One region of the Streptomyces sp. NPDC034086 genome, then DNA from elsewhere that is predicted to be linked to it. Evidence: riboswitches for the same ligand, from Rfam matches in the RefSeq annotation. Region 1 holds a riboswitch; the other holds the start of a gene.
What was found. A riboswitch is a leader RNA that binds a small molecule or an ion and turns the genes downstream of it on or off. The one in region 1 is predicted to bind ZMP and ZTP.

Region 1 (9,982 bases):
CTCGGCGGCGGCGCTGCTGGTGGGCACCGGGTTCATCGTGCCGATGGCGGGCGGTTCGGCCGTCTGGCGGGACTTCAGCCAGTACCGGCGGCTGCGTCCGCTGTGGAGGGCCCTGCGCGGGTTCGCGCACCGCGGCGTGACGCCGGTCCCGCTGACCTGGTGGTCGCCGGTCGGGATCCGGCTGATCCACCGGGAGTCGGTGATCGACGACGGGCTGCTGGCCCTCGCCGGCTGGTTCGACCCCGCCGTACGGTCGGCCGCGTACGGGGCCGCGCGCGGCCGGGGCATGACGGAGGCGGAAGCCTCCGTGGTGGCGGACGCGGCCATGCTCGCCGCCGCCTGCCGGGTACGGGCCGCCGCCGAGCGGGCGGGCGCCCCCGCTCCGGGCTCCGCGGAACCGGCCCCGTACCGCCTCGACGGCCAGCCCCTGGCCGCGCTGGCCCGGGAGTTCCGCGGCTCCCCGATCGTGGAGGCGGCCCGCCGGGGGGCGCTCGGTTAGGCCGTCTCTTCCGGATCTTGCCTGACCCGCGTCGCCCGGCACCGCACCTCGCCGCGTTGTCGCGGCACCCGAGGACGTCCAGTAATCGGGAGCCTCTCCGCCTTGCGACGCACGGCACCGGACGACGCGGGCTCAACCGGCAAGATCCGAAAGAGACCGCCTAAGCCGTCCCCCGTGGTGTGCCGTACGCCGGCTCGCGCGCGAGCCAGTCCCCGTACGCGCGGACCCTGCGGCGGTGGCGGAGGTTGTCGGCCGTGAGGATCCAGCGGGGGGAGACCCGTGCGCGGGGTTCGCGCCCGTGGGCCAGCCGGTCCAGCTGGAAGCGGACGAGGGCCAGTGTGCCTGCGGCGGCCAGGCTCCGGTCGCGCCATTCGAGCCGGGGCACCTCCACCCGCGCGTCCTCGCCCGCGCGCCAGCGCCGGGGCAGGTCGGGGCACAGCGCGAGGGCGGAGGCCATGCCGACGACGGCGACGCCGCGGGCCAGGGCCTTCTCGGCCGTGGCGCGGCGGGTGATGCCGCCGGTCAGCATCAGCGGCACGGCCGCCGTTCCCAGCAGGTGTTCCGCGAGGGAGAGGAAGTACGCCTCCCGTTCCAGGGTCCGCTGGTCGGTGGTGTGGCCCATGCTGGCGGGGCTCTCGACGGTCCCGCCCGAGAGCTCGACCAGGTCGACGCCGAGGCCGTCGAGGGCCGCGATGACCTGGGCGGCCTCGTCGGTGTCGAAGCCGCCGCGCTGGAAGTCGGCGGCGTTCAGCTTCACCCCGATCGCGAAGCCCGTCGAGACGCGGGCGCGGACGGCGCCGACGGTTTCCGTGAGCATCCGTACGCGGTTGTCGAGGCTGCCGCCCCAGCGGTCGGTGCGCCGGTTGACGAGCGGGGAGAGGAACTGGCTCAGCAGGTAGCCGTGCGCGGCGTGGATCTGCACCCCGTGGAAGCCCGCCTCCTCGGCCCGCCGGGCGGTGAGCGCGAAGCGGGCGACCGTCGCGCCGATGTCGGCCTCGGTCATGGCGGTGGGGTGGGCGAAGCGCTTGGTGTGCCTGCCGAGGCGGACGGGGACGGCGGAGGGCGCCCACGCGGTGCCGGGCATGTCGGAGCCGACCTGGCGTCCGGGGTGGTTGATCTGCATCCAGACCCGGGCGTCGCCGGACGTCGCGGCCTCGGCCCAGCGGCGGAACGGCTCCAGCGGGGAACGCGCGTCGAGGACGACGGTGCCCGGGGAGGTCAGGGCGCGCCGGTCGACCATCACGTTGCCGGTGATGACCAGTCCGGCGCCGCCGCGCGCCCAGCGGGCGTACAGCCGCTCCAGGCGGGTGTCGGGGAGCTGCCCGGGCTGGGCGGCGAAGCTCTCCTCCATGGCGGCCTTGGCGAGACGGTTGGGGAGGGTGGTGCCGCCGGGAAGGTCCAGCGGTGCGAACAGGTCCATCCGGGTCCCCCCAAGCTCGTGGCGCGGCCGTCACGCGGGGCCGCGCCACAAGATGATCGCCTCAGAGGTCCGCGAGGTCCAGTCCGGCCTGGGCCGCGGCGGCCCGGACGGTCTGCTCCAGCAGCACCGCGATGGTCATCGGGCCGACGCCGCCGGGGACCGGGGTGATCAGGGAGGCGCGGGCGGCGGCCGACTCGAAGTGGACGTCGCCGACGTTGCCCTCGTTGTACCCGGCGTCGAGGACGACCGCCCCGGGCTTGATGTCCTCGCCCCGGATGAACTCGGCCTTGCCGACGGCCGCGACCAGGACGTCCGCCTGCCGCACGATCGAGGACAGGTCGCGGGTGCGGGAGTGGCAGTAGGTGACGGTGGCGTTCTTCTCCAGCAGCAGCATTCCGGCGGGCTTGCCCAGGATCGCGCTGCGGCCGACGACGACGGCGTGCTTGCCGGTGAGGTCCACCCCGTACTCCTCCAGCAGGCGCATGATGCCGCCGGGGGTGCAGGAGACGAAGCCGGGCAGGCCGAAGCCCATGGCGGCGAAGGAGTGCATCGTCACACCGTCGACGTCCTTGCCGGGGGCGATGGCCTCGAAGGCGGCGCGCTCGTCGATGTGGTGCGGGACGGGGTGCTGGAGCAGGATGCCGCTGATCTCCGGGTCCTCGGAGAGGGCGGTGATCGTGGCGACGAGTTCCTCGGTGGTGGTCGCGGCCGGCAGTTCCACGTGGCGGGAGGTGATCCCGGCCTTGGCGCAACGGTTCTGCTTCATCCGTACGTAGGTGACGGACGCGGGGTCCTCGCCGACGAGGACGGTGGCCAGGCAGGGGGCGGTACCGGTGCGCTCGGTGATCTTCGCGGCGAGGGCGGCGGTCCGCTCCGAGACGCGGCGGGCGAGGGCGGTGCCGTCCATGAGCTGGGCGGTGGCGGTGGGGGCAGTCGTCACGGGGTCTCCTGAACGTCGCTGCGGATCGCGGTTCGCCCAGGCGCGCGGCAGACGGCGTACGGCCCCGCGGGCCCACACCGGGCCGCTCCCCGGTGGTGATCCACCCGAACGCCAGTCACGGCCCGGTGCCCACTGTAGTCGACATATGCGGTGGAAGGACGGGGGACGACCTGGGACGATCGGGACATGACGCGCACGTTCGACCATCTGGTCGCCGAGGCCGGGTCCGTCCCGGTCGACGGCTGGGACTTCTCCTGGCTCGACGGCCGGGCCACCGAGCAGCGGCCCTCCTGGGGCTACCAGCGCCTGCTGCGCGAGCGCCTGGGACGGGCCGGCTCGGTCCTGGACGTCCAGACCGGCGGCGGCGAGGTCCTCGCCGGGGCGGGCCCGCTGCCCCCGCTGACCGCGGCCACGGAGTCCTGGCCGCCGAACGTCCGGAAGGCGACCCGGCTGCTGCACCCGCTGGGCGCGGTGGTGGTGGCGGACACCGACGAGCCGCCGCTGCCCTTCGGTGACGAGGCCTTCGAGCTGGTCGTCAGCCGGCACCCGGTGACCGTCTGGTGGGACGAGATCGCCCGGGTGCTGGTGCCGGGCGGTACCTACCTCTCGCAGCAGGTGGGTCCGGCCAGCGTCTTCGAGCTCGTCGAGTACTTCCTCGGTCCGCAGCCGGAGGAGGTCCGCCGCGCCCGCCACCCCGACGACGCGGCCGCCGGCGCCGCGAAGGCGGGCCTGGAGGTGGTCGATCTGCGCTCCGAGCGGCTGCGGACGGAGTTCCACGACATCGGGGCCGTGGTCTACTTCCTGCGGAAGGTGATCTGGATGGTGCCCGGCTTCACGGTCGGGCAGTACCGGGAGCGGCTGCGCGAGCTCCACGAACGGATCGAACGCGAAGGTCCGTTCGTCGCGCACACCGCCCGTTTCCTCATCGAGGCCCGCAAGAAGGGGTGACCGGGAGGGCCGACGGATCCCCGCCGGTTCGGTTGCGCGGGCACAGCGTGGCGCAGGTCACTCAATTCAGCGCGTAACGAATCGACTCGGGCAGGCGATGAACCGACAGGTGTCCTCGCGCGGCCCCGGAATACAGACCCGCTTCGGTCTGTTTCCCGAGTCCGCGCGATGATGTCCCGCCCACTCCTTATCTGTTCGCAACGAGAGGCTCCTTGTGTCGCTCAGCCCGTCCCGTACGTTCCCTCCGGAGATCGCCGAATCCGAGGCCCTGGTCGCGCTCGTCGAGCGCGGCCGCGAGCAGGGTCACATCAACGGTGACGATGTCCGCCAGGCCTTCGAGGCCGGCCGCATCCCGGTGGACCAGTGGAAGCGGGTCCTGCGCAGCCTGAACCAGGTCCTGGACGAGGAGGGTGTCGCCCTCCACGTCAGCGCCGCCCCCGCCACGAAGGCTGCTGCCAAGAAGCCCCGCAAGGCAGCCGCCGCCCCGGCCCGCACCGTGACGAAGAAGGCGGTGGCCGCACCGCGTCCCATCGGCGCGCGCAAGGCCTCCGCCACCGCTCCCGCCCCGGCCGCCGCCGCGGCGATATCCGCTCCGTCGGCCACCGCTTCGCAGGAGGTGCCGGCCGAGGCCGCCGCCGAGCCCAAGAAGCGGGCGGTCAAGAAGACCGCCGCCAAGAAGGCCACCGCCACCAAGAAGACCGCGGCCTCGAAGAAGGCCGGCGCCAAGGACGCCGACGACGCCGAGACCCCGGTCGTCGAGGGTGAGGACTGGGCCGTCGAGGACCTCGCCGACGACACCGAGGAGGAGGCGCCCAAGGCGGCCGGCCAGGGCTTCGTGCTGTCCGACGACGACGAGGACGACGCCCCGGCGCAGACCGTCATGGTGGCCGGTGCCACCGCCGACCCGGTCAAGGACTACCTGAAGCTGATCGGCAAGGTGCCGCTCCTCAACGCCGAGCAGGAGGTCGAGCTCGCCAAGCGCATCGAGGCGGGTCTCTTCTCCGAGTACAAGCTCGAAGAGGAGGACGACCACAAGCCCGCCTTCAAGCGCGAGCTGGAGATCCTCGTCGAGGACGGCCGCCGTGCCAAGAACCACCTGCTGGAGGCCAACCTCCGTCTCGTGGTCTCGCTGGCCAAGCGCTACACCGGCCGCGGCATGCTCTTCCTGGACCTGATCCAGGAGGGCAACGTCGGTCTGATCCGCGCGGTGGAGAAGTTCGACTACACCAAGGGCTTCAAGTTCTCCACGTACGCGACCTGGTGGATCCGGCAGGCGATCACGCGCGCCATGGCCGACCAGTCGCGCACCATCCGCATCCCCGTCCACATGGTCGAGATCATCAACAAGCTCGCCCGTGTGCAGCGCCAGATGCTCCAGGACCTGGGCCGCGAGCCCACCCCGGAGGAGCTGGGCAAGGAACTCGACATGACCCCCGAGAAGGTCATCGAGGTCCAGAAGTACGGCCGCGAGCCGATCTCCCTGCACACCCCGCTGGGTGAGGAGGGCGACAGCGAGTTCGGTGACCTCATCGAGGACTCCGAGGCGGTCGTCCCGGCCGACGCCGTGTCCTTCACCTTCCTCCAGGAGCAGCTCCAGTCGATCCTGGGCACGCTCTCGGAGCGCGAGGCGGGCGTGGTCTCCATGCGCTACGGCCTCAACGACGGCCAGCCGAAGACGCTGGACGAGATCGGCCGCGTGTACGGGGTCACCCGTGAGCGCATCCGCCAGATCGAGTCGAAGACGATGTCGAAGCTGCGCCACCCGTCGCGTTCGCAGGTGCTGCGCGACTACCTGGACTGATCCTCCCGGTACCGGCACACACCGCAGGCCCGCGCCGTACGGCGCGGGCCTCCGCGTTTTCCCTGGTGCCGGGGCCGTCCGCCGCCGTCAGCGGCCGTCAGCGGCCGTCAGACCGTGGTCAGTGCTCGAGCAGGTGCTTGAGCTTCTCCTCGCTGCGGGGCATCTCCTTGCGGACCCTGGGCTTCACCACGAAGGGGACGAGGCCCCTGCCCAGGCCGTGGCCCTCGAAGTCGACGGAGAGGGTGACCCGCGAGCGGGTGCCGTTGTCGAGGGGCTCGATCCTGCCGCGCACGTCCGGCCTGACCGGGCCGTCGACCCCGTGGACGTGCCAGCTCCTGGGCGGGTCCAGCTCGGTGAACTCCAGGGTCGTGGGGATCCTCCGCCTGCCGTACCGCCGGGTGACGGAGACCCTCGAACCGACGTGCACGGGCAGGTCGCCCATGGGGACGGCGGACACGGCGCTGTCCTGCCACTCCGGCAGGTGCGTGGGGTCCGTCACGTACGCGAAGACCTCCTCGGGCCTCCGGTCGATGTCGATGGTGTTGCTGATCGCTGACATGGCGACCCCTTGACGCCCCCCTGGCCGGCCTTTCCTTCCACCCTAGTCCCCGGCCGCAACGGCCGCGCGCCGCTTGCGCGCGGCCATCAGCGCGTACACGAGGACGCCCGCGAACAGGAACAGCACGCCCTGGTAGACGGCCGCGTAGCCGGAACCGGCGACCAGCCACATGGAGAAGCCGAAGGCCACGCCGGCGAGGACGGCGTCACGGACCAGCTGCCCGCGCCGGACCCGCTCCGACTGGCCCGACGCCAGGAAGTAGAGCTGGGCCGCAGTGGAGAGGAGGTACGGGACGGTCGCGGTGAAGGTGGTGACCAGGACGAGGATCTCGAAGACCCGTGCGGAGCCGGCGGTGTAGTTGTAGACGGTCAGGCAGGAGGCCAGGACGACCGTGACCAGCACTCCGACGACCGGGACCCCGCGCTGCTTCTTCTCGAAGACCTTGGGGAAGAGCCCGTCCCTGGCGGCGGCGTACGGGGTCTGCGCGCTGAGCAGGGTCCAGCCGTTGAGCGCGCCGACCATCGAGACCACGGCCGCGCCGGCCACCACGGTGCCGCCCCAGGTGCCGCCGAAGACGGCGTTGACGGCGTCGGTGAAGGGCGCCTGGGAGGAGACCAGCTTCTCGTGGGCGACCAGTCCGAAGACGGACAGGGTGCCGAGCAGGTACACGACGGCGGCGCCGGCCGTGCCGAGGACGGTGGCCCGGCCCACGTTGCGGGCGGGGTCGCGGACCTCGCCGGCGCTGACGGCGGCGGACTCGACGCCGATGTAGCTGAAGAGCAAAATCGCGGCGGAGGCGGAGACGGCCCCGACGGTGCTCTGCCCGGCGGCCTGGAAGGGGCCGAGGTTCGCCGGGTCGAAGAAGAACAGGCCGCCCACGGCCACCAGCAGCAGCGGGACCAGCTTCAGGACGGTCGACACCACCTGGACGGCGCCCACGTAGCGGGTGCCGGCCAGGTTGGCGAGGGCGGGCAGCCACTGCACGGCCAGCGCGGCCAGGCACATCGACCACCGGTGCTCGCCCACGGCCGGGAAGAGCACGGCGAGGTAGCCGACGGAGGCCACCGCGAGGGCGGCGTTCGAGACCCAGGCGGTGATCCAGTAGCTGTAGGCGGCGAGGAAGCCCGCGAAGTCGCCGAAGGCGGCGCGGACGTACACGTAGGGGCCGCCGGTCCGCGGGTGGCGTTCGGCGAGGCGGCCGAAGACGAGGGCGAGGGCTATCGCGCCGACGGTCAGGACGCCGAAGGCCAGCAGGCTGATGGTGCCGAAGGGGGCGACGGAGGCCGGGAGCAGGAAGATCCCGCCGCCGATGATGTTGCCCATGACCAGGCAGCACGCCACCGGCAGCCCGAAGCGGCGGGTGTGCCGGTCGTCCCGGGACGCGGCCGCCGGGGGTGTCCGTACGGCGGTCCCCGGGGCGGTGCTGTCCTCGACGGGCGGGGCTTCGGTGCTGGTCATCGGTGGTGCGCCTCTGGGTGTCTCACATGGTGGGCGGGTCAGCACATGGTCGGCCACGGCGGAGTGCGCGACAAATCACCGGGTTTCGTCCGGCGCGGGCACCGTTGCGGAAGGAAGGGTTCCATCCGATCCGGCCCCGGGCCGCGAATCCTCCCGGGCGGCTGTCGGAGCCCGGTGCCCACCGGTCTCCCCGCGCTCCCGGTCCTCCCCCGGCCGGCCGTCCAGCGGGACCTGGGGGCCGTCGGCCTCGCGCAGCCAGCGGCGCAGCACCGCGTGCACGGCCTCGGCGCCCACCAGCTCACGGCCCGGCTCGGACAGTCCCGTGGGCCACATCAGGAAGGGGCGGGCCTGTTCCCCGCCCAGCCCGCCGTGCGAGCCGATCTGCTCCTCGAAGGCGTGCACGGCACCGGTCGCCGGGTCGTACGCCGAGTTGACCATGATGTCGGCCACGTGCGGGAAGGAGTCCGTCCGGCGCACGGCGCGCGCCGCGCCCGGGCCGAACGGGGCCAGCAGTTCCTCCGCCTCCCCCGGTACGTCCAGCCGCGCCACCGCCCCGTCCCGGCCCAGCACCTGCCCGTCCACCAGCAGGAAGCCCACGCCGGGGTGGTTGGCCAGGGTGGGCAGCAGCGCGGGGTGCGCCCGCTCGATCCGCGCCCTCGAGGCCCGCCCGGGCACGTCGGGGAAGGAGATCAGCCCGAGGTTGCCCGAGGCCAGCACCACCGGACCGCGGCCCGGTGCCGGGTGGGCCTCCTCCCCCTCCTCCTCCACGGGCCGGTGCAGGGCGGCCAGTACCGCGGCCCGGGCCTCGGCCCCGCTGCGGGTGCGGCCGGCCCGGCGGGAGACGGGCAGTCCGCACCCGGCCCGGACCAGGTCCTTCAGGCTGAGCCCGTACCGGCCGAGGAAGGTCTCCCCGGGGCTCTGGCCGTGGTCCGACAGCAGCACGACGCGGTACTCGCGCGGGGCGTGCTCGGCGACCCGGGCGATGAGGGCGAGGCTCCGGTCCAGCCGGGCCAGCACCCGGTCGGCGTCCCTGCTGTGGGGGCCCGAGTGGTGCGCGACCTCGTCGTAGGCGACCAGGTCGGCGTAGACCGCGGCACGGCCCGCGAGCATGTCGCCGATCACCGCGGCGACGACCACGTCCCGCTCGACCACCGTCGCGAAGGCCCGGATCAGCGGGTAGAGCCCGCCCCGCGCCACCCGCGGGCGGTCCCCCCGGATCCGTGAGCGCAGCGACTGGCCGATCTCGCGGCCCACCTCGGCGACGAAGGACAGCGCGGTGCGCACGGCGTTGGCCGGGTCGGAGAAGTACGCGAAGTAGCCCGCGCGGGAGCGGTTGGCGCGGCCCCGCCGGGCCGCGACGGACAGCACCAGCGCCAGCTGGTCGGCGCCCCCGCCGAACAGGTTGCCCCGGCTGGCGCCGTCCAGGGACAGCAGCCCGCCGTCCCGGGTCCGCGCGACCGCCCGGCGCTGGAGTTCGGCGGCGCTGGTGGGCCGGTTGCAGACCATCACCTCGCCGGTGTCCTTCTCGTACCAGCGGAAGGCCGGCACGTCGAAGTTGGAGCCGTGCAGGAGGGCGAGCTGGCTGGCGCCGGTCTGGCTGGACCAGTCCGTGTGCCAGGGCATGACCCGGTGGCTGCGCTCCAGCCAGCCGGCGGCCGTGGGCATCAGCCCTTCGGCCACGGCCCGGCGCAGCGCCTCGTACCCGACGCCGTCGAGCTGGAGGAAGACCAGCCCGGGGCTGGTGGCGGTGGGCGCCCCGAACCGGCGGCGGCGCCGGTCCGCGAGCCGGTACAGCCGGCGCCGGTAGGCCTCGTCGTCGCGCACCGCGAGCGCGGTGGAGGTGGCCGAGGCCACGGCGGACATCGCGGCGGCCACGACCACCGCCGTCTCGGGCGCGGCAGCGGCGCCCCGCCCGGCGGGGATGAGGCTGAGGGCCATCAGCAGCAGCGAGCCGTTGAGGAAGAAGACGAGCAGCCCGAGCACGAGGGCGGGCACCAGCAGCAGGGCGCGTACGAGGACCGGCCACACCAGCGCGCTCAGCACGCCGAAGGCGCCGGCGCCCCAGGCTGCGGTCAGACCCGTCCGGGTGATGCTGGCTCCGTCGGCGGACTGCAGGCGGAAGTCCGGCAGGAGCCCGGCGAGCGCGAGCATGGTGAGGGTCGACGCCGCCCAGACGAGCACCACGCGTACCAGCGCCCGGCCCGCCGGCCGCCAGCGCAACCGCTCCCGCCACACGCCGCACCCGCCTCGCTCCCCGGCCCGCGCCCGGCCCGCGGTCCCCTCGCCAGCGTCGCACAGGGCGGCGGGGGCGACCGGTCGACACGGGTGGCGCACGGGAGTACGGGACCGGCGGGCGG
Region 2 (9,982 bases), on a different contig from region 1:
ACAAGGCGCTGCTGGCGATCCTCTGGGAACTCTTCCCCGACCACCCGAACCTGCTGCCCGCCTACCTCGACGGCCCGCGCGAGCTGGCCGAGACCTGCGGGTACGCGGCCAAGCCGCTGCTGGGGCGCGAGGGTGCCGGGGTGACGCTGCACGAGGCGGGCGGGGGCGGCGAGCCCTTCGTCCCGGCCGAGGGGGAGACGTACGTCTTCCAGGCGCTGGCCCCGCTGCCCGACTTCGACGGCAACCGCGTCGTGCTCGGCGCGTGGGTCGTCGAGGAGGAGGCGGCGGGGCTCGGCATCCGGGAGTCGGCGGGGCCCGTCACGGACGAGTACGCCCGCTTCCTGCCCCACGTCATCCTGTAGGGCGCCAGGGCCGTCAGGGCCTCAGTCGTCGCCGCAGTAGCTGTCGAAGGAGGTCTCGGCCCCCGACTTCCAGCCGCGCCAGTAGGACTCGGAGTGGTTCTGGCTCGTGTCGGGCTGGGCCGGGACGTCGCAGTTCGACCGGGACGCGGCCTTCATGCCGGCCGTGTGGCCGTCCGAGTAGCCCTTCTGGAACTCCCTCGAGTCCCCGGCGGAGGGCGTGGCCCCCACGACCTTGCAGTTCACGAAGACGAAGTCCTGGTCCTCGTTGACCGCGAGCACCGTGTAGTCGACGTTCTTCTGGAACCGCTGGACCCGGAAGTTGCCGTCGGCGTCGACGTTCAGCGGTTCGGTGGTCTCGCCGTCGTTGAGTTCGCGCGGGGGAGTGAACCCCTCGCCGGTGATCACGACGAACCGCCCTTGCGGGTCGGGGGTGACCGTGCAGCTGGCGGCGGGTACCGCGGCCGGGGCGGCGGCGGCCGGTGCGGCGAGGGCGGCGGCGCCGCCGAGGACGACGGAGGACGCCAGGACGCCGCGGAGCAGGGCGTGTCGGTTGCGTCGGTGCATGGGGATGCTCCCATCGGAGGGTCGGGCCCGGGATCGGCTGGGGCGCGCACCCGTACGGGGTCCTCCCATCGTCCGGCGGACCGCTCCCGGTGTCCACCGCAGGGCCGCGAGCGGCGACGGGCACCGCCGGGACCGCGAGGTCCGGCCGCGCCCGCCGCCGCGGCGCCGTCAGGCGGAGAGCACCGACCGCAGCCGGTCCAGACCCCAGTCCAGGTCCTCCTTGGTGATCACCAGCGGCGGCGCGATCCGGATCGTCGACCCGTGGGTGTCCTTCACCAGCACCCCGAGTTCCATCAGCTTCTCGGAGACCTCGCGGCCCGTCCCGCGCGACGGGTCGACGTCCACGCCGGCCCACAGCCCGCGCCCGCGCACGGCGGTCACCGCGCCCCCGCCGACCAGCAGGTTCAGCTCCCGGTGCAGGTGGTCGCCGAGTTCGGCGGCGCGCTCCTGGTACTCGCCGGTGCGCAGCATCGCGATCACCTCCAGCGCGACGGCGCAGGCCAGCGGGTTCCCGCCGAAGGTGGACCCGTGCTCGCCGGGGCGGAACACCCCGAGCACGTCCCGGTCGGCGACCACGGCGGACACGGGCACGACCCCGCCGCCGAGCGCCTTGCCCAGGACGTACACGTCGGGCACGACGCCCTCGTGCTCGCACGCGAAGGTCCGGCCGGTGCGGCCCAGGCCCGACTGGATCTCGTCCGCCATGAACAGGACGTTCCGCCGGCGCGTCAGTTCCCGTACGTCCGCCAGGTATCCGGCGGGCGGGACGAGGACCCCCGCCTCGCCCTGGATCGGCTCGAGCAGCACGGCCACGGTGTTGGCGGTGACGGCGGCGTCGAGGGCGGTCAGGTCCCCGTACGGGACGATCTCGAAGCCGGGCGTGTAGGGGCCGTAGTGGTCGCGGGCCTCGTGGTCGGTGGAGAAGGAGACGATGGTCGTCGTACGGCCGTGGAAGTTGTTCGCGGCCACGACGATCTTGGCCTGGCCGTCGGGGACGCCCTTGACCTCGTACCCCCATTTGCGGGCCGTCTTCACCGCGGTCTCCACCGCCTCCGCGCCCGTGTTCATGGGCAGCACCATCTCCTTGCCGCAGAGCGCGGCCAGTTCGGCGCAGAAGTCGGCGAAGCGGTCGTGGTGGAAGGCGCGGGAGGTGAGGGTGACCCGCTCCAGCTGGGCGCGGGCGGCGTCGATCAGCCTGCGGTTCCCGTGGCCGAAGTTGAGCGCCGAGTACCCGGCGAGCATGTCGAGGTACCGGCGGCCCTCCACGTCGGTCATCCACGCGCCGTCCGCCGACGCGACGACGATCGGCAGGGGGTGGTAGTTGTGCGCGCTGTGTTCGTCGGCGGAGCGGATGGCATCAGCAGTTCTCGACACGGGGTCTCCGATCGTCCGTCTGGCTGGTGGCGCGGGTGACGTGGGTGACGTCCTTTGTATCGTCGCTCGGATCGCGGGGCCGGAAACATCCCCGGTGCCGCGCCAGCTAAGGTGTCCGGTACGCACGGCGACTGGCGCACGGAGAACGAACTCCGGGGGAGTCGTGCGCGCACGACCGCACACAGGGCCGCTCGCCTGGGCCTCGCGGGGACGAACCGACATCGACCCCGGAGGATCCGCGATGACCGCGCACCGCCAGCCCGCCCTGTACGCGACCGACCCCGAACTCGCCTCGCTCGTCACCGCCGAGGAGACGCTCCAGGCGGAGACCCTGCGGCTGATCCCCAGCGAGAACTACGTCTCCGCGGCCGTGCTGGAGGCCTCCGGCACCATCCTGCAGAACAAGTACAGCGAGGGCTACCCGGGCCGCCGCTACTACGAGGGCCAGCAGAACATCGACCGGGTCGAGGCCCTCGCCGTCGAGCGGGCCAAGGGCCTGTTCGGGGTGGACCACGCGAACGTCCAGCCCTACTCCGGCTCCCCGGCGAACCTGGCCGTCTACCTGGCCTTCGCGAAGCCCGGCGACACGGTGATGGGCATGGCCCTGCCGATGGGCGGCCACCTGACGCACGGCTGGGGCGTCTCGGCGACGGGCTCCTGGTTCCGCGGCGTCCAGTACGGCGTGCGGCCCGACACCGGGCTCATCGACTACGACGCGGTCCGGGAGCTGGCCCTGGCGGAACGCCCGAAGATCATCTTCTGTGGTGGTACGGCCCTCCCGCGGACCATCGACTTCGCGGCCTTCGCCTCGATCGCGGAGGAGGCGGGGTCGGTGCTGGTCGCGGACGTGGCCCACATCGCCGGCCTGATCGCGGGCGGCGCCCACCCCTCCCCGGCGGGGCACGTGGACGTGATCTCCACGACCACCCACAAGACCCTGCGCGGGCCGCGCGGCGCGATGCTGATGTGCCGCGAGGAGCACGCGAAGGCGATCGACAAGGCGGTCTTCCCGGGCCTCCAGGGCGGCCCGCACAACCAGACGACGGCGGGCATCGCGGTGGCCCTGCACGAGGCCGCGCAGCCGTCCTTCGTCTCGTACGCGCACGCGGTCGTCGCCAACGCGAAGGCGCTGGCCTCCGCCCTGCTGGAGCGCGGCTTCGACCTCGTCTCGGGCGGTACGGACAACCACCTGATCCTGATGGACCTGACCTCGCGGGACGTGCCGGGCAAGGTCGCGGCGAAGGCGCTGGACCGGGCGGGGATCGTCGTCAACTACAACACGGTGCCGTTCGACCCGCGCAAGCCGTTCGACCCGTCGGGCATCCGCATCGGCACGCCGTCGCTGACGTCGCGGGGCCTGGGGGCGGAGCACATGCCGCTGGTGGCGGGCTGGATCTCCCGTGCGGTCGACGCCGCCGCGAAGGGCGACGAGCCGGCCCTGGCCGGGATCCGCTCCGAGGTCGCGGACCTGATGGCCGCCTTCCCGGCCCCCGGCCTGCCGCTCGCCTGACCGGGAGGGCGGGGCGGGGGCCGCGTCCCCCGCCCGCGCCCCCGCGCCCCGCTCCCCGGGGCCTGGCGGGCCGGCCGGCCGGGGGCGGGATCCGGCCACCGGGCACCCGTCCGCGCGGGCCGTCCGGTGCCGCCCCCCGGCCCCGGCCCCGCACCGCACCGGTGGGTTCCGGCCGGTGTGCGGCCGGAGAGCGGCCCCGCACCTGAGAGAATGAGGGCATGGCTTCTGACCGTCCCCGCGCGCTCTCCGGTATCCAGCCCACCTCCGGCTCGTTCCACCTCGGGAACTACCTCGGAGCGATCCGCCAGTACGTCGCCCTCCAGGAGACGCACGACGCCTTCTACATGGTCGTCGACCTGCACGCGATCACCATGCCGCAGGACCCGAAGGACCTCCGCGCGAACACCCGCCTGTCCGCCGCGCAGCTCCTCGCCGCCGGCCTGGACCCCGAACGGTGCACGCTCTTCGTCCAGAGCCATGTCCCAGAGCACGCGCAGCTGGGCTGGGTCATGAACTGCATCACCGGCTTCGGCGAGGCCAGCCGGATGACCCAGTTCAAGGACAAGTCCGCCAAGGGCGGGGTCAACAGCGCCAGCGTCGGCCTGTTCACCTACCCGATCCTCCAGGTCGCCGACATCCTCCTCTACCAGGCGAACGCCGTCCCGGTCGGCGAGGACCAGCGCCAGCACATCGAGCTGACCCGCGACCTGGCGGAGCGCTTCAACCAGCGCTTCGGCCGGACCTTCACCCTCCCCGCCGCGCACATCGTCAAGGAGGTCGCGAAGATCTACGACCTCCAGGACCCGGCGATCAAGATGTCGAAGTCCGCGTCCTCCCCCAAGGGCCTGATCAACCTCCTCGACGAGCCCAAGGTCACCGAGAAGAAGATCAAGAGCGCGGTCACCGACACCGGGTCCGAGATCCGCTTCGACACCGAGAACAAGCCGGGCGTCAGCAACCTGCTCACGATCTACGCCACCCTCACGGGCGAGTCGATCCCGGCCCTGGAGGCCCAGTACGAGGGGAAGGGCTACGGGGCGCTCAAGACCGACCTCGCCGGTGTGATGGTCGATTTCGTCACACCCTTCAAGCAGCGCACCCAGCAGTACCTGGACGACCCGGAGACCCTGGACTCCCTGCTGGCCAAGGGTGCGGAGAAGGCCCGGGCGGTCGCCGCGGAGACCCTGGCGCAGGCCTACGACCGCCTCGGTTTCCTGCCCGCCAAGCACTGACGGACCGACGCCCCTGGCGGCCGAGGGCGTGCTGGCGCCACACTGAGCGGCAGCACCTCGCACACACACCAAGGAGACATACGTGGGGACCGTAACGCTCGGCGTTTCGATCGCGGTCCCGGAGCCGTACGGCCGCCAGCTCCAGCAGCTGCGCGCCGGCTTCGGGGACGCCGCCGCGCACGGCATCCCCACGCACGTCACCCTCGTACCGCCCACCGAGGTGGAGGCGGACCGGCTGCCCGCGGTCCGCGCCCACCTGACGGAGGTCGCGCGGGCCTTCCGGGCCTTCCCGATGCGCCTGGAGGGGACGGGAACCTTCCGCCCCCTCTCGCCGGTCGTCTTCGTCCGGCTCGCCGAGGGCACCCCCGAGTGCACCCGCCTCCAGGGGCAGGTGCGCGACCCCCGCGGGCCGCTCGCCCGCGAGCTGGCCTTCCCGTACCACCCGCACGTCACGGTCGCCCACGGGATCTCCGAGGAGGCGATGGACCGGGCCCACGCCGAGCTGGCCGACTACGCCGCCGGCTGGCTGTGCGAGGGCTTCGCGCTCTACGAGCAGGGCTCGGACGGGGTCTGGCGCAAGCTGCGCGAGTACCCCTTCGGCGCGGGCGCCCCCGGCGTCCCGGCGCAGCCCGCTCCGGTGGGCGACACGGCCGTGCCGCGCTCCTGACGCAGGGGACGCAGGGCCCGGTACGCGCGGAAGCGCAGGCTCCGCAGCAGCAGGGTGTGGAACGGGCGGGCCGGGGGACGATCCGTAGGGCGAAAAGTCACAATCGACGACCGTAGTGCCCGAAAGCGACAATCCCGGCTATTTCCAGCAGCTCATTTACGGTGGCCCCATGGACTGGCTGAAGAAACTCCCGGTGATCGGCCCGGCGGCGTCCGCCGCCATGCGGACCCACGCCTGGCGTTCGTACGAGCGCCTCGACCGGGTGCACTGGACCCGGCTCGCCGCCGCGATCACCTTCATCAGCTTCCTCGCCCTGTTCCCGCTGATCACGGTCGCCGCCGCCGTCGGCGCCGGGCTGCTCAGCCAGGACCAGCTGGACCGGCTCCAGCGCAGCCTCGCCGAACAGGTCCCCGGCATCTCCGACCAGCTCGACCTGGAGGCGCTCGTCGCCAACGCCGGCACCGTCGGCCTCGTCGCCGGCGCCCTCCTCCTCTTCACCGGCATCGGCTGGATCGGCTCCATGCGCGACTGCCTGCGCGCCGTCTGGGAGAAGGACGACGAGGACGAGGGCAACCCCTTCCTGCGCAAGGGCAAGGACGCCCTCGTCCTCCTCGGCCTCGGCGGCGCGGCCCTGGCCTCGGCGGCCGCGTCGATCGTGGGAGCCAGCGCGGTCGGCAAGTCCGCCGAGGTCCTCGGCATCCCGCGCGAGGGCGCCGGCGGGGCACTGCTGCGCGCCGCGGCCTTCCTCGTCGGCGTACTGGCGGCCTTCCTGCTGCTGCTCTACCTGCTCACCCTGCTGCCCGGCGTGGAGCCGCCGCGCGCCCGGCTGATCCAGGCGGCCCTGATCGGCGCGGCGGGCTTCGAGCTGCTGAAGCTGCTGCTCAGCGGCTACATGAGGGAGGTCGCGGCCAAGAGCATGTACGGCGCCTTCGGCGTCCCGATCGCCCTGCTGCTGTGGATCAGCTTCACGGCGCGGCTGCTCCTGTTCTGCGCGGCCTGGACGGCGACCCCCGACGAGGACGCGGACGCGGGCGACGCCGAGGACGCGGGCGACGCCGAAGCGGATCCGGCCTAGCCGCCGCTGCCGGCACCGCCCCCCGGGCCGCGGCGGCCGCGCGGCCAGCGGCGGTTGACCGCGAAGGCCCCGCCCGCCAGGGCGGCCAGCGCCCCGCCCGTGATGCCGAGCGCCGTGCCGAGGCCGCCGCTGCCGGAGGCGCCGCCGCCCGCCGACGGGCCGCCCCTCTCGTGGGACTGGGCCGGAGAACCGTGCGGGGAGGTGTCCGCGCTCTTCGGCGGCACCAGCTCGCCCACCGGCTTGACCTTCCCGGCGGCCTCGAAGCCCCAGTCGAAGAGCTGGGCGGTCTCCTCGTACACCCCGTTCAGCCCGCCGTTGTCCGGGTTCATCACCGTCACCAGCAGCTTCTTGTTCCCGCGCTGGGCGGCGCCCGTGAAGGTCGAGCCGGCCATGGTGGTGGTGCCGTTCTTCACCCCGGCGATGCCCTTGTACGGGCTGATGCCGCCCGCGCCGGTCATCAGCCGGTTGGTGTTCTGGATCTCGAAGTACTCGCGCGGCCTGCCCTCCTCCTGCCTGCCGGGGAACTTCGCCTCGACCGTGCCGCAGTACTCGCGGAAGTCCTGCTTCTGGAGTCCGGAGCGGGCGATGAGCGTGAGGTCGTACGCACTCGACACCTGTTCGGGGGCGTCGTAGCCGTCGGGGGACACCACGTGGGTGTCCAGGGCCTGGAGTTCCTCGGCGTGCGCCTGCATGTCCTTGACGGTCTTCTCGACGCCGCCGTTCATGGCCGACAGGACGTGCACCGCGTCGTTCCCGGAGCGCAGGAACACGCCGAGCCACAGGTCGTGGACGCTGTACTCGTGGTCCTCCTTGACGCCCACCAGGCTGCTGCCGGGGCCGACCCCCTCCATGTCCTCGTCGGTGACCCGGTGCACCCGGTCCTTGGGGAGGCCCGGCAGCACCGTGTCGGCGAAGAGCATCTTCAGGGTGGAGGCCGGCGGCAGCCGCCAGTGGGCGTTGTGCGCCGCGAGGACCTCGCCGGTCTCGGCGTCCGCCACGATCCAGGACCGGCCGCTGAGGTTGGCCGGCAGGGAGGGCGCCCCGGGCAGCGGATTGACCTGGGTGCCCGGCAGCCCGAGGCGGGCGCCGCCGACGGTGGACATCGCGGGGGGCGGCGCCGGGGCGCGCGGTGCCTTGCGGGGCCGCCCCTTCCCGTCGGCCGAGGGGGGCGGCGCCGGCGCGGCGAGCGCGGGCGCGCTCGCGGGTGCCACGAGGACCGCTGGAACCAGCAGTGCGGCGGAAAGGACCGTCAGCGCGGTCTTCTTGGCAGACACGCAGGTGAACGTACATCCCGATGGACTGCCGGGCGCCCGGGGACGGCCAACCGGGCTGAACCACACCCGGTACGGCCCACCCCGGCGCGTCCGTCCTGGGGACGAAACCCATACTGGGGGCATGAAACTCAGCCGTACCGCGTCCTGGTTCCTCGCAGCGTTCGGAGCCTGGTCCTGGGTGATCTGGTCCACGTTCGTCAAGAACCTCTTCCACGACGCCAGCGGTCTGGCTTTCGACGACGGCAGGCCCACGGCCTACTTCTGGGTCCACCTTCTCCTGGCGGTGACGTCGTTTCTCCTGGGGACGGCCGTTGGTGTGATCGGGCTGCGGAGCGTCCTGGCCCTGCGACGGGAATCGCGATGACCGTGGTCGTGGCGACCGTGGCGGTGGTCGCGGTACTGGCGCTGCTCGCGGCGGTCCACCGCTGGCTGTGGGTCCGGCTGGTGCGCGACACCACCCGCGCGGGCGGCCCGGCCCGGAAGGCGGGCACCGTCCTGGCCTTCGCGCTGCCGCTGCTGGCACTGGCGGCACTGACCGCCGGGCGGGCGGGTGCGCCGTTCTGGCTCGAGCGGCTGGTGGCGTGGCCGGGGTACATGTGGCTGGCGGTGCTGCTCTACCTGACGATGGCGATGGCGGTGGCGGAACCGGTCCGCCGCCTGTGGCTCCGCCGGGTTCCGGCGGGCCCGGCCGCCCGGGCGCCGGAGGGGCTCGAACTGGCCTCCGCCGCGGGCGGCCCGGCCGGGGGGACGGCCCAGCCGGCTCCCGGCGCCGCCCCCGACCCGGCTCCGGGCCGGCCCGCCGACCCGACCCCCGGCCAGGCCGCCGCCCCGACCCCCGGGCAGGCCGCAGACCCGACCCCGGGCACGGCCTCCGGCACGGCCTCCGGCCCGGCTCCCGGCGCGGTCGGCCGGCGGGTGTTCGTCGCGCGGGTGCTCGGCGGGGCCGCCGTCGCCGCGGCCGGGGTGACCGTCGGGAACGGCACCCACGGCGTGCTGCGCGGGCCCCGCGTGAAGCGCGTACAGGTGCCGCTGGCCCGGCTGCCCCGCGCCGCGCACGGGTTCCGGATCGCCGTCGTCAGCGACGTCCACCTCGGCCCGGTCCTCGGCCGCGCCCACACCCGCCGCATCGTCGACACCGTCAACCGCACCCAGCCCGACCTCATCGCCATCGTCGGCGACCTCGTGGACGGCGACGTCCGTGACCTCGGGCCCGCCGCCGAACCGCTGCGCGAGCTGAGCGCCCGCCTCGGGAGCTACTTCGTCACCGGCAACCACGAGTACTTCTCCGGCGCCCAGCAGTGGATCGACCACGTCCGCGAACTGGGTCTCGTCCCCCTCGAGAACGCCCGCCGGGAGCTGCCCCACTTCGACCTCGCCGGGGTCAACGACGTCCAGGGCGAGAAGGAGGGCAAGGGCCCCGACTTCCGCGCGGCCCTCGGGGACCGGGACCGCGCGCGGGCCTCCGTGCTCCTCGCCCACCAGCCGGTCGTGATCGACGAGGCCGTGCGCCACGGCGTGGACCTCCAGCTCTCCGGGCACACCCACGGCGGCCAGCTGTGGCCCGGCAAGTACCTGGCCGAGCTGGCGAACCCGACCGTCGCGGGCCTGGAACGCTACGGCGACACCCAGCTGTACGTGTCGCGGGGCGCGGGTGCCTGGGGGCCTCCGGTCCGGGTCGGCGCGCCGTCCGACATCACCGTCGTCGAACTGGCCTCGTACCAGGCCTGACCCCGCGGCCTCCCGGCCGGCCGCCCGGGACCCTCACTCCTCCCCGGAGCGGGCGGAGTGGGGGTCCGCGGTCCGCGTCCCGGCGCGCGAGGCCGCCGTCTGCGCCATGCCCGGCAGGAAGTCCGCGAAGAGTTCGTGCACCTCGCGCACCAGCGGCCGCAGCACCCGGAACCGGGCCAGCACGATGCCGCGCGTG

Region 2: linked by a shared signal. The riboswitch ahead of ACZ514_RS06060 (serine hydroxymethyltransferase) and the one ahead of ACZ514_RS00800 (bifunctional 5,10-methylenetetrahydrofolate dehydrogenase/5,10-methenyltetrahydrofolate cyclohydrolase) in region 1 are both predicted to bind ZMP and ZTP.

The regions. Positions count from the first base shown of each region.
Region 1 is NZ_JBVISM010000001.1:165,168-175,149, reverse strand. It holds gene ACZ514_RS00810 (MAB_1171c family putative transporter) at 1-499, shown strand, start outside; gene ACZ514_RS00805 (NADH:flavin oxidoreductase/NADH oxidase family protein) at 660-1,919, opposite strand; gene ACZ514_RS00800 (bifunctional 5,10-methylenetetrahydrofolate dehydrogenase/5,10-methenyltetrahydrofolate cyclohydrolase) at 1,981-2,826, opposite strand; ZMP/ZTP riboswitch at 2,887-2,988, opposite strand; gene ACZ514_RS00795 (methyltransferase domain-containing protein) at 3,046-3,807, shown strand; gene ACZ514_RS00790 (RNA polymerase sigma factor) at 4,022-5,608, shown strand; gene ACZ514_RS00785 (SRPBCC family protein) at 5,727-6,167, opposite strand; gene ACZ514_RS00780 (amino acid permease) at 6,210-7,625, opposite strand; gene ACZ514_RS00775 (alkaline phosphatase family protein) at 7,701-9,776, opposite strand.
Region 2 is NZ_JBVISM010000002.1:149,323-159,304, forward strand. It holds gene ACZ514_RS06045 (glutathionylspermidine synthase family protein) at 1-362, shown strand, start outside; gene ACZ514_RS06050 (hypothetical protein) at 384-926, opposite strand; gene rocD (ornithine--oxo-acid transaminase) at 1,095-2,300, opposite strand; ZMP/ZTP riboswitch at 2,418-2,508, shown strand; gene ACZ514_RS06060 (serine hydroxymethyltransferase) at 2,542-3,810, shown strand; gene trpS (tryptophan--tRNA ligase) at 4,029-5,042, shown strand; gene ACZ514_RS06070 (2'-5' RNA ligase family protein) at 5,125-5,709, shown strand; gene ACZ514_RS06075 (YhjD/YihY/BrkB family envelope integrity protein) at 5,879-6,784, shown strand; gene ACZ514_RS06080 (D-alanyl-D-alanine carboxypeptidase family protein) at 6,781-8,058, opposite strand; gene ACZ514_RS06085 (SCO4848 family membrane protein) at 8,180-8,422, shown strand; gene ACZ514_RS06090 (metallophosphoesterase) at 8,419-9,786, shown strand; gene ACZ514_RS06095 (TetR/AcrR family transcriptional regulator) at 9,820-9,982, opposite strand, start outside.